2 regions of the Xanthomonas albilineans genome follow, and region 1 is predicted to be linked to the other one. Evidence: predicted binding sites of a transcription regulator. Region 1 holds the regulator's gene; the other holds the start of a gene.
What was found. Region 1 encodes FliA, which starts transcription of late flagellar genes. Its sites were predicted from a motif close to TAAAGTTTNNCNNNCNNNGGCCGATAA; they were not measured.
Positions count from the first base shown of each region.

Region 1 (4,386 bases):
CTGCCGCTCGGCAAGCGCGTCACTGCGACATCGACGATCACGCCACGGACAGCCGTCCAGGCGCCGACCAGTGCAGAATGCAGCATTCCCGAGGATGTGTTCCGCAACGCGCCGATCAACGTGTCGCTGCCAACACCATTCCCCACTGCCACCACCGCCATCTCCGCCGCCGCAGATACAGCTTGGCACGAAGCCCCACCTGCCGTGGCACTGGCGCCAGCCAGCATGCCCAACCTCGTCCCCGAGGCCCCGATCACGAACGCCGAAATTCCGGCAGTCACCACACTCACTGCGGTTCCCAGCTTCCCGGCGCCGCAGAACGACGAACAATTGACGCAACTACGCGACGAACTGGCGCTGATGCGGCAGATGATCGAGCGTGAAATGAATCGGCTCACCGACGAGCGCCTTCGCGGTTCGCCAGTACGCGCCCAGGCGCTGGAATTAATGGACGACTACGGCTTCGACGGCGGCATCACCCGCGACGTTGTCATGCAAATTCCCGCCGACCTGGAACTGCACCGCGGCCGCGGACTGATGCTGGGCCTGTTGTCCAAACGCCTGCCGATCGCGACATTGGATCCGCTCGAGCAAGGCGGCGTGATCGCCCTGATCGGCCCCACCGGCGCCGGCAAGACCACGACCATCGCCAAGCTGGCCTCTCTCTTCCTGGAGCGCAATGCCGCCCGCGACGTGGCTCTGGTCACGACCGACACCGTCCGCGTCGGTGGCCGCGAACAACTGCACAGCTATGGCCGACAGCTCGGGATCGCCGTCCACGAAGCCGACAGCGATGCCTCGCTACAGCAGCTGCTGCAGCGTCTGGCCGACTACAAATTGGTGCTGATCGACACCGCCGGCATGGGCCAGCGCGACCGTGCGCTGGCCGCGCAACTGCACTGGTTGCGCGCCTCGCGAGTCGTCCGCTCGTTGCTCGTGCTTCCCACCAACGCCCATTTTTCCGACCTGGACGAAGTCGTACGCCGGTTCGCCAGCGCCGATCCACAGGGCGTCATCCTGACCAAGCTGGACGAAACCGGACGGTTTGGCAGCGCCTTGTCGGTGGTCGTGGACCACCGCCTTCCCATCACCTGGGTGACCGATGGACAGCGTGTGCCGGACGACCTGCACCGCGCCAACGCCGCCAGCCTGGTATTGCGCCTTGAAGATTTGCGGCGCGCTGCCGATAAGCCCTGTACTCCGGAGCAGAACCATGCCGTCGCGTGATTACGCCAATCTGACCAACGCGTTTCCCCTATCGGCGACGCGCAACGAACCGCTGGGTCCGGTGCGCACGATCGCTGTGACCGGTGGCAAGGGTGGCGTCGGCAAGACCAACATCTCGGTCAATCTGTCGATGGCGCTGGCCGATATGGGCAAGCGCACCCTGCTCCTGGACGCCGACCTCGGTCTGGCCAACGTCGATGTACTGCTGGGCTTGACGCCTAGATTCACGGTGGCCGATCTGGTCGCTGGGCGTTGCACGCTGGAAGAAGCCCTGATCGACATGCCCAACGGGCTGATGGTGGTGCCCGCAGCCTCCGGCCGCCGTTACATGGCCGAACTGCCCCCCGCTCAACACGTCGGCCTGGTCAATGTGTTCTCCGAGTTGCAGCGCGATCTGGATATCATGGTGATCGACACCGCCGCCGGCATCACCGACAGCGTGCTGACCTTCTGCCAGGCCGCGCAGGACGCAGTCGTCGTGGTCTGCGACGAGCCGGCCTCGATCACCGACGCCTACGCCCTGATCAAAGTGCTCGCGCGCGAACGCGGCATGGATCGGCTGCAGATCGTCGCGAACATGGTCCGCGACATCAACGAAGGCCGCCTGTTATACGAAAAACTCAGCCGGGTCTGCGAGAAGTTCCTCGGCGACGTGTCGCTGAACTACCTCGGTTGCGTGCCGCAGGACGACTGGCTGCGACTGGCGGTGCAACGCCAGCAGCCCGTGGTCAAAGCCTACCCGTCCAGCCCCTCGGCCCAGGCGATCGCCGATATCGCCCGGCGCACTTCACGTTGGCAGGCACCGACTGTCCCACGCGGAAACGTCGAGTTCTTCGTCGAACGCATCATCCAACGTGGAGTAGCCGCATGAACGCCGCAGCCCACTACCGCGCCGTGCAGCGCAACAGTTCCAATGACTACATCGCGCAACACTCGGACCTGGTGCGGCGCATCGCCCATCACCTGGCAGCAAGGCTGCCGGCCAGCGTCGAGATCGACGACCTGATCCAGGCCGGGATGATCGGCCTGATCGAAGCCTCGCGCAGCTACGATGCCGACCAGGGCGCCTCGTTCGAAACCTACGCCTCGATCCGCATCCGCGGCTCGATGATCGACGAAATCCGCCGTGGCGATTGGGTGCCGCGCTCGGTGCACCGACGCGCGCGTGACGCGGCCTCGGCGATCCGCAAGATTGAACAAAACACCGGTCGCGCCGCCGCCGCCAACGAAGTGGCCGCAGCGATGGAAATGCCGCTCCCCGAATACATGCGGTTGATGGAAGATGCCGCACGCGGACAAGTACTGAGCCTGGAATCGCGCATCGAGGACCATGGGGAACTGGACACCATCGCCAAGGGCGGTCCCAATCCGCAGCAGATGCTCGAGCGCAGCGAATTCGGCCGCGAACTTGGCAAAGCGATCGCGCAACTACCCGAGCGCGAACAATTAGTGTTGTCGCTGTACTACGAGCAGGAATTGAATCTCAAGGAAATTGGCGCGGTCCTCGGAGTCAGCGAGTCGCGCGTGTGCCAGATCCACGGTCAGGCCACGGTACGGTTGCGCGGACGCCTGAAGGCATTCGAAGCCGCCGACGCAGGTCTGGAAGACGAAGAATAAGAACCTAGGGAGTTAGCGGTGAACAAAAACATGCGGATTTTGATCGTGGACGATTTTTCGACGATGCGACGTATCGTCAAAAATCTGCTTGGCGATCTTGGCTTCACCAACACCGCCGAAGCAGAAGACGGCAACAGCGCGCTAGCCGCATTGCGCTCGGCGCCGTTCGAATTCGTGGTCACCGACTGGAACATGCCCGGCATGACCGGCATCGATTTGCTGCGCAACATTCGCGGCGACGACAAGCTCAAGCATCTACCCGTGCTGATGGTCACTGCCGAGGCCAAGCGCGAGCAGATCATCGAAGCGGCACAGTGCGGCGTGAACGGCTACATCATCAAACCGTTCACCGCGCAGACGCTGGAAGAGAAGTTGGGCAAGATCTTCGAGCGCCTGGGAGCAACCGCCTGATGGAAGTCACTGCTGAACGCACTGCTCTGATCGAACGCCTGCAAGGTGCGCTGGACGCACTGGAAAGCGGTGACGAAGCCGGCTGGCGCCGGGAGATCGACACCCTCGCCGCCTGGCGCACACGCCCGATGATGCAGGGCCTGAGCCGACTTGCGCGCGACCTGGGCCAGGCACTGGGCGAACTGCCGGTGGCGCCCAGCGACGCTGGCGAACTGGATGACGCCTGTTCGCGGCTGGACCACGTGGTGGCAATGACCGAACAAGCCAGTCACCGTACCTTGGATTTGGCCGAGGAATGCCGTGCGCTCGCCGAACAATTGCGTGCCGGCGGCCTGAGTGGCGACCAGAGCGAGATCCTGGACAAGATCCGCCACAACCTCACCGAAATGGCTCTGGCGCAGAGCTTCCAGGACCTGACCGGACAGATCATCCGCCGCGTCGCAGGAATTGTGCGCCGTGTGCACGAAGGGTTCGGCGCGCTGGGATTACCGCCGAAGGAAGAACGCAAAGCCGATGGCGGCTTGGCCGGCCCAGCCCTACCTGGCCTGGACCGTCACGGCGTGTCGCAAAACGACGCCGACGACCTGCTGTCCGGATTGGGGTTGTAATCGCATGAGCGCCGTATCAGACGACATCGCTGCCGACTTCATCATCGAGGCCCAGGAGATCCTGGACCGCCTAGGCGAACAGTTGGTGTCGCTGGAACAGGCGCCTGATGACAGCAACCAGCTCAACGCCGTGTTCCGGGGCTTCCACACCCTCAAGGGCGGTGCCGGCTTCCTATCGATCAACGCCATGGTCGAGTTGTGCCATGCCGCCGAAGAGACCCTGGGCATGGCCCGTGCCGGTCAGGCTACGCTGGAAGCCCGTCACTTCGACGCCGCGCAGCAATCGCTGGACTACCTGCAATCGATGCTGGATGCGTTCAGCAGCGGCGAAGAGCCGCCACGCGCGCCGGCACAATTGATCGCGCAATTCGCCGCAGGTGGCGAGGAAACCGCGATGCCATCCACTTCTGCAACAGCCGGTAAAAGCAGCATGCCCGCTGGAGGAGCTGGCGCCGATTCGGACCTGATCAGCGACGACGAATTCGAAGCACTACTCGACAACCTGCACGGCGGTGCCGCGCCC
Region 1 covers NZ_CP046570.1:1,552,551-1,556,936, reverse strand. Annotated here, with positions in the region: gene flhF (flagellar biosynthesis GTPase FlhF) at 1-1,227, shown strand, start outside; gene XaFJ1_RS06560 (P-loop NTPase) at 1,214-2,098, shown strand; gene XaFJ1_RS06555 (RNA polymerase sigma factor FliA) at 2,095-2,844, shown strand; gene cheY (chemotaxis response regulator CheY) at 2,863-3,255, shown strand; gene XaFJ1_RS06545 (protein phosphatase CheZ) at 3,255-3,863, shown strand; gene XaFJ1_RS06540 (chemotaxis protein CheA) at 3,868-4,386, shown strand, end outside.

Region 2 (4,386 bases), 760 kb from region 1:
AGGAAGTGCGGCGCCAGTTCCGCGAGATCGCCGGCATCATGCAAGGTACCGGGAAGCCGCAGTACGACCGCGCGGTGGACATGCTGACCCGTTCGGCGATCGCCGAGATGATCGTACCGTCGCTGTTACCGGTCGTGGTGCCAATCGTGGTCGGTCTGCTGCTGGGACCGCGTGCACTCGGTGGCCTGCTGATCGGCACCATCGTCACCGGGCTGTTCGTGGCGATCTCGATGACCACCGGCGGCGGCGCCTGGGACAACGCCAAGAAGTACATCGAGGACGGCCACTTCGGCGGCAAGGGCAGCGAGGCGCACAAGGCTGCGGTCACCGGCGACACTGTCGGCGACCCGTACAAGGACACCGCCGGCCCCGCGATCAACCCGCTGATCAAGATCATCAACATCGTAGCGCTGCTGCTGGTACCACTACTATAGAAGGTAGCGCTCTGACCGGCAGCCGCCAACATCAACCGATCATGGCGTCAGGCAGTCCATCAAACCATCGTTGATACTGTGCCGGTGATGCGGTAACGGCGCGCGCAACGGTCGCTCACCTGCCAGCGCCTTGTACAACGCTGCCAGACGGGTCTGCGGCAGCAAGGGCGTGATGCATTGCCACAGCCGCGCATCGACCAGCACCCGGCCGGTGTCCGGGTCGATGCTGGCCTCGCTGGCACCGAAAGTCCACACGCACTGGCCGATCACACCATCGCGCTGACGCACCGAGCAGCGGTAGCGCAACGGCCGGTAGGCGCTGTAATCGCCTGCGCAAAAAGTGTCGCCGCACAGCCGCTCGAAATCGTGGACCAGTCGCTGCTCCAAATCAGCGAATGTCTCCCCGCCCTCACCCGGAGCATCGTCCATCGCGTCCACGTAAGCCTGTTGCGTCTGCTCCGCATGGGAAGCCCGCGCACCAGCACAGACCAGCACCGACACAATCAGCAACAGTCCTGACAAATACCGAACTATGTTCATCGCCTTGCTCCTTCAAGGACAGGACAGACAGCGTGCCACCCGCCCGGTACTAGCGCTATCGGACTATCCCGCATCGGCTCGGGGCCGGAATCCGAACCGGGTGTAGGAATCGCCACAGGCCCAGGGACGCTGTATTGCAACAGTCAAGCGACTAGAATGCTGGTCCCTTTCAAGAAGCCACTCTACTGGAGCTCACGCATGGGTCTGGAACTGGTCACCTCCGGCAAGAACCTGCCGGAAGAAATCAACGTCGTCATCGAAATCCCCAAGGATTCGGAGCCGGTCAAGTATGAAGTGGACAAGGCCAGCGGCGCCATTTTCGTCGACCGCATCCTGTCTACCCCGATGCGCTATCCGTGCAACTACGGCTACGTACCCAATACCCTGTGCGGCGACGGCGACCCGGCCGACGTGTTGGTAGTACTGCCGTTACCGCTGGTACCCGGCTGCGTGGTGCGCTGCCGCCCGGTCGGCGTACTGCGGATGAGCGACGAGGCCGGCAACGACGAGAAACTCCTGGCTGTGCCGGTGGCCAAGGTGTTCCAGGGCTATGCCCATATCGAGGACATCTCTCAGGTGTCGGGCCACTGGATGGAACGTATCGGCCACTTCTTCGAGCACTACAAGGACCTGGAAAAGGGCAAGTGGGTCAAGCTGGACGGCTGGGGTAACGCTGCGGAAGCCAAGGAAATCCTGCGCGCTGCCGTCGCTCGCTTCGACGCCAACGCCTAAACACGGCCGCGGCTGGACCGCCAGGTTCCGCCGCGACCGATGCCATTTCACGTTTTGCCATCGCCGACAAAGAAAGTGCCGGAGGGTTTGGAGTAGATTGAGCCACGGCATGATCGAACCGGTCGGGGACGATCCGGGTTTTCTTGGGGTAAATTCACTTGCGTATCCTATTCGTCGGCGACGAAGCGAGCCTTCCGGCTGAAATCACGGAATACCTGCGTGATCTTGACGAGGATTGGCAAGTCCAAAGCGCGGCGGACGGCAATACCGCCATCGCGGTGGCCGCCACCGTGCAATTGGACGCAGTGATCGCCGCGCCGACGCTACCGGACCTGACCACCGCCACCCTGCTCGGCCAGATCCGCACGCTTAGCCCGGAAACCATTCGCATCGCGCTGATTGAAGCCGAGCAGATCAATCGTGCGCCACCGGCGCGGATCATCGGCGTGGCGCACCGCTTCCTGCCACTGCCGCTATCGCCGGAGATGTTGCTGGAAGCCATCACCAACCTCGAAGAGCTGCGCGACCTGCTCGGTAATCCGCGACTGCGCACCAGCATCGGCCGTATCGAGAAGCTACCGGCGCCGCCGCATCTGTACCTCAGCCTGATGAACGCGCTGGAACAAGACGAAGGCAGCGATGCGGCCAATCTGTGCAATTTGGTCTCGGGCGATCCCGCGATCGCGGCCAAGATCCTGCAATTGTGCAATTCGGCATTCTTCTCCAACGGTCGCACCATCTCCGATCTGCGCACTGCCGTCACCCGGCTGGGTACCGCCACCCTGCGCGATTTGGTACTGGCCAGCGAGGTGTTCACGGCACAGACGCTCTCCAACGCCGAACGCAACGCGCTGCAACGGCGCTCGCTGGTCGCCTCCAAATTGGCGTCGAAGATGCTGCCCGCATCCAGCGCCGAACTCGGCTCGACCGCGGCGTTGCTGGCCGACATCGGCATGCTGCTGCCGGGCATTCGCGACGAATACAAACCACTCGTGGATGCGGACGACATGCGCCCAGGCCATACCGAGGCTGGCGCCTACCTGCTAGGCCTGTGGGGCCTGCCGATGCCGATCATCGAAGCGGTGGCGTTGCACCGCCAGCCACAGCGCTCCAGCACTCGCAGCTTCTGGATCACCGGCGCGGTCCATGTGGCGATGGCGCTGGCCAGCGGTACTGAGGTGAATGAAGACTACCTGGCCAAGACCGGCGTACTCAATAAGCTACCGAGCTGGCGCGAGTCTGCGGAAAATTTGATGGGAATGGGCTCGGCATAACCCCAGGCAGTCGTGGATCGCAGCACACGCGCCAACGCACAGAACCGATCTCCTTCTTGCCGATCCATAGCGCTCGCCATTGGCGGCAGGCCGGAAGGTATACCCTGCGTGTCGCCCATTCGGCGTACTTGCGATCGACGGCAACATTGCCGGACGCCGCGTCGTGTACGCGATCAAGAACACTTGGATTCTGAAAGCAGGCCCTCCTGAGAGCGGACGGACGATGCGCAATCGGCGCAGGCGTTAGTAGTGACCGGCAACACATCCCAAGCGCTACTGGACGGACGCGTGGATTGAAACTCGGTGATCTGTACCGGCTTGCTCTCGTCGCACTGTCGCGCCCTCACGGGCGCGTACAGCACGCAGGCACTGGCATGTAATCGGGGTTACTGAGGATTCCAAGCGCTGCACTCATCCCGCAGCGATGCAACAGTTTCGTTAGCCGCTCGTAATCGACACCGGCCTGGCCGACACGCCGACCAGACCGTCGCTGCCCGCCGCGCGCTACTCGGCCCGATATACCTGCGCCCCGGCAGCCCGGAACTGCGCCGATTTTTCCTCCATGCCCGCCTGTAGCGCCGTTTCCGCATCAACGCCATGTTCGGCGGCGTAATCGCGCACGTCCTGGGTGATCTTCATCGAGCAGAAATGCGGCCCGCACATCGAGCAGAAATGCGCCAGCTTGTGTGCATCTTTGGGCAAGGTCTCATCGTGGAATTCGCGCGCCTTCTCCGGATCCAGCCCGAGGTGGAACTGATCGTCCCAGCGGAACTCGAAGCGCGCCTTGGACAATGCGTTATCGCGCACCTGCGCGCCAGGATGGCCCTTGGCGAGATCGGCGGCATGGGCGGCGATCTTGTAAGCCATGATGCCATCGCGCACGTCCTGGCGATTGGGCAGGCCCAAGTGTTCCTTCGGGGTCACGTAGCACAGCATCGCCGTACCGAACCAGCCGATCATCGCCGCGCCGATCGCGGAAGTGATGTGGTCGTAACCGGGCGCGATATCGGTGGTCAGCGGCCCCAGCGTGTAGAACGGCGCCTCGCCGCATTCGCGCAACTGCTTGTCCATGTTCTGCTTGATCAACTGCATCGGCACATGGCCGGGGCCTTCGATCATGGTCTGCACATCGTGCTTCCACGCGATTTTGGTCAGCTCGCCGAGCGTCTCCAGTTCGCCGAATTGCGCCGCGTCGTTGGCATCGGCAATGCACCCCGGGCGCAGACCGTCGCCGAGCGAGAACGCCACGTCGTAGGCCTTCATGATGTCGCAGATGTCCTCAAAGTGGGTATAGAGGAAATTCTCGCGATGGTGCGCCAGACACCATTTGGCCAGGATCGAACCACCACGCGAGACGATGCCGGTGACGCGCTTGGCGGTCAACGGCACGTAGCGCAACAGCACGC
Region 2 covers NZ_CP046570.1:792,657-797,042, reverse strand. Annotated here, with positions in the region: gene XaFJ1_RS03540 (sodium-translocating pyrophosphatase) at 1-434, shown strand, start outside; gene XaFJ1_RS03535 (hypothetical protein) at 474-974, opposite strand; gene ppa (inorganic diphosphatase) at 1,173-1,706, shown strand; gene XaFJ1_RS03525 (HDOD domain-containing protein) at 1,865-2,980, shown strand; gene thiC (phosphomethylpyrimidine synthase ThiC) at 3,485-4,386, opposite strand, start outside.
Region 2: a site for FliA is predicted at 1,754-1,780, ahead of XaFJ1_RS03525 (HDOD domain-containing protein). Genes of this name have one in related genera too.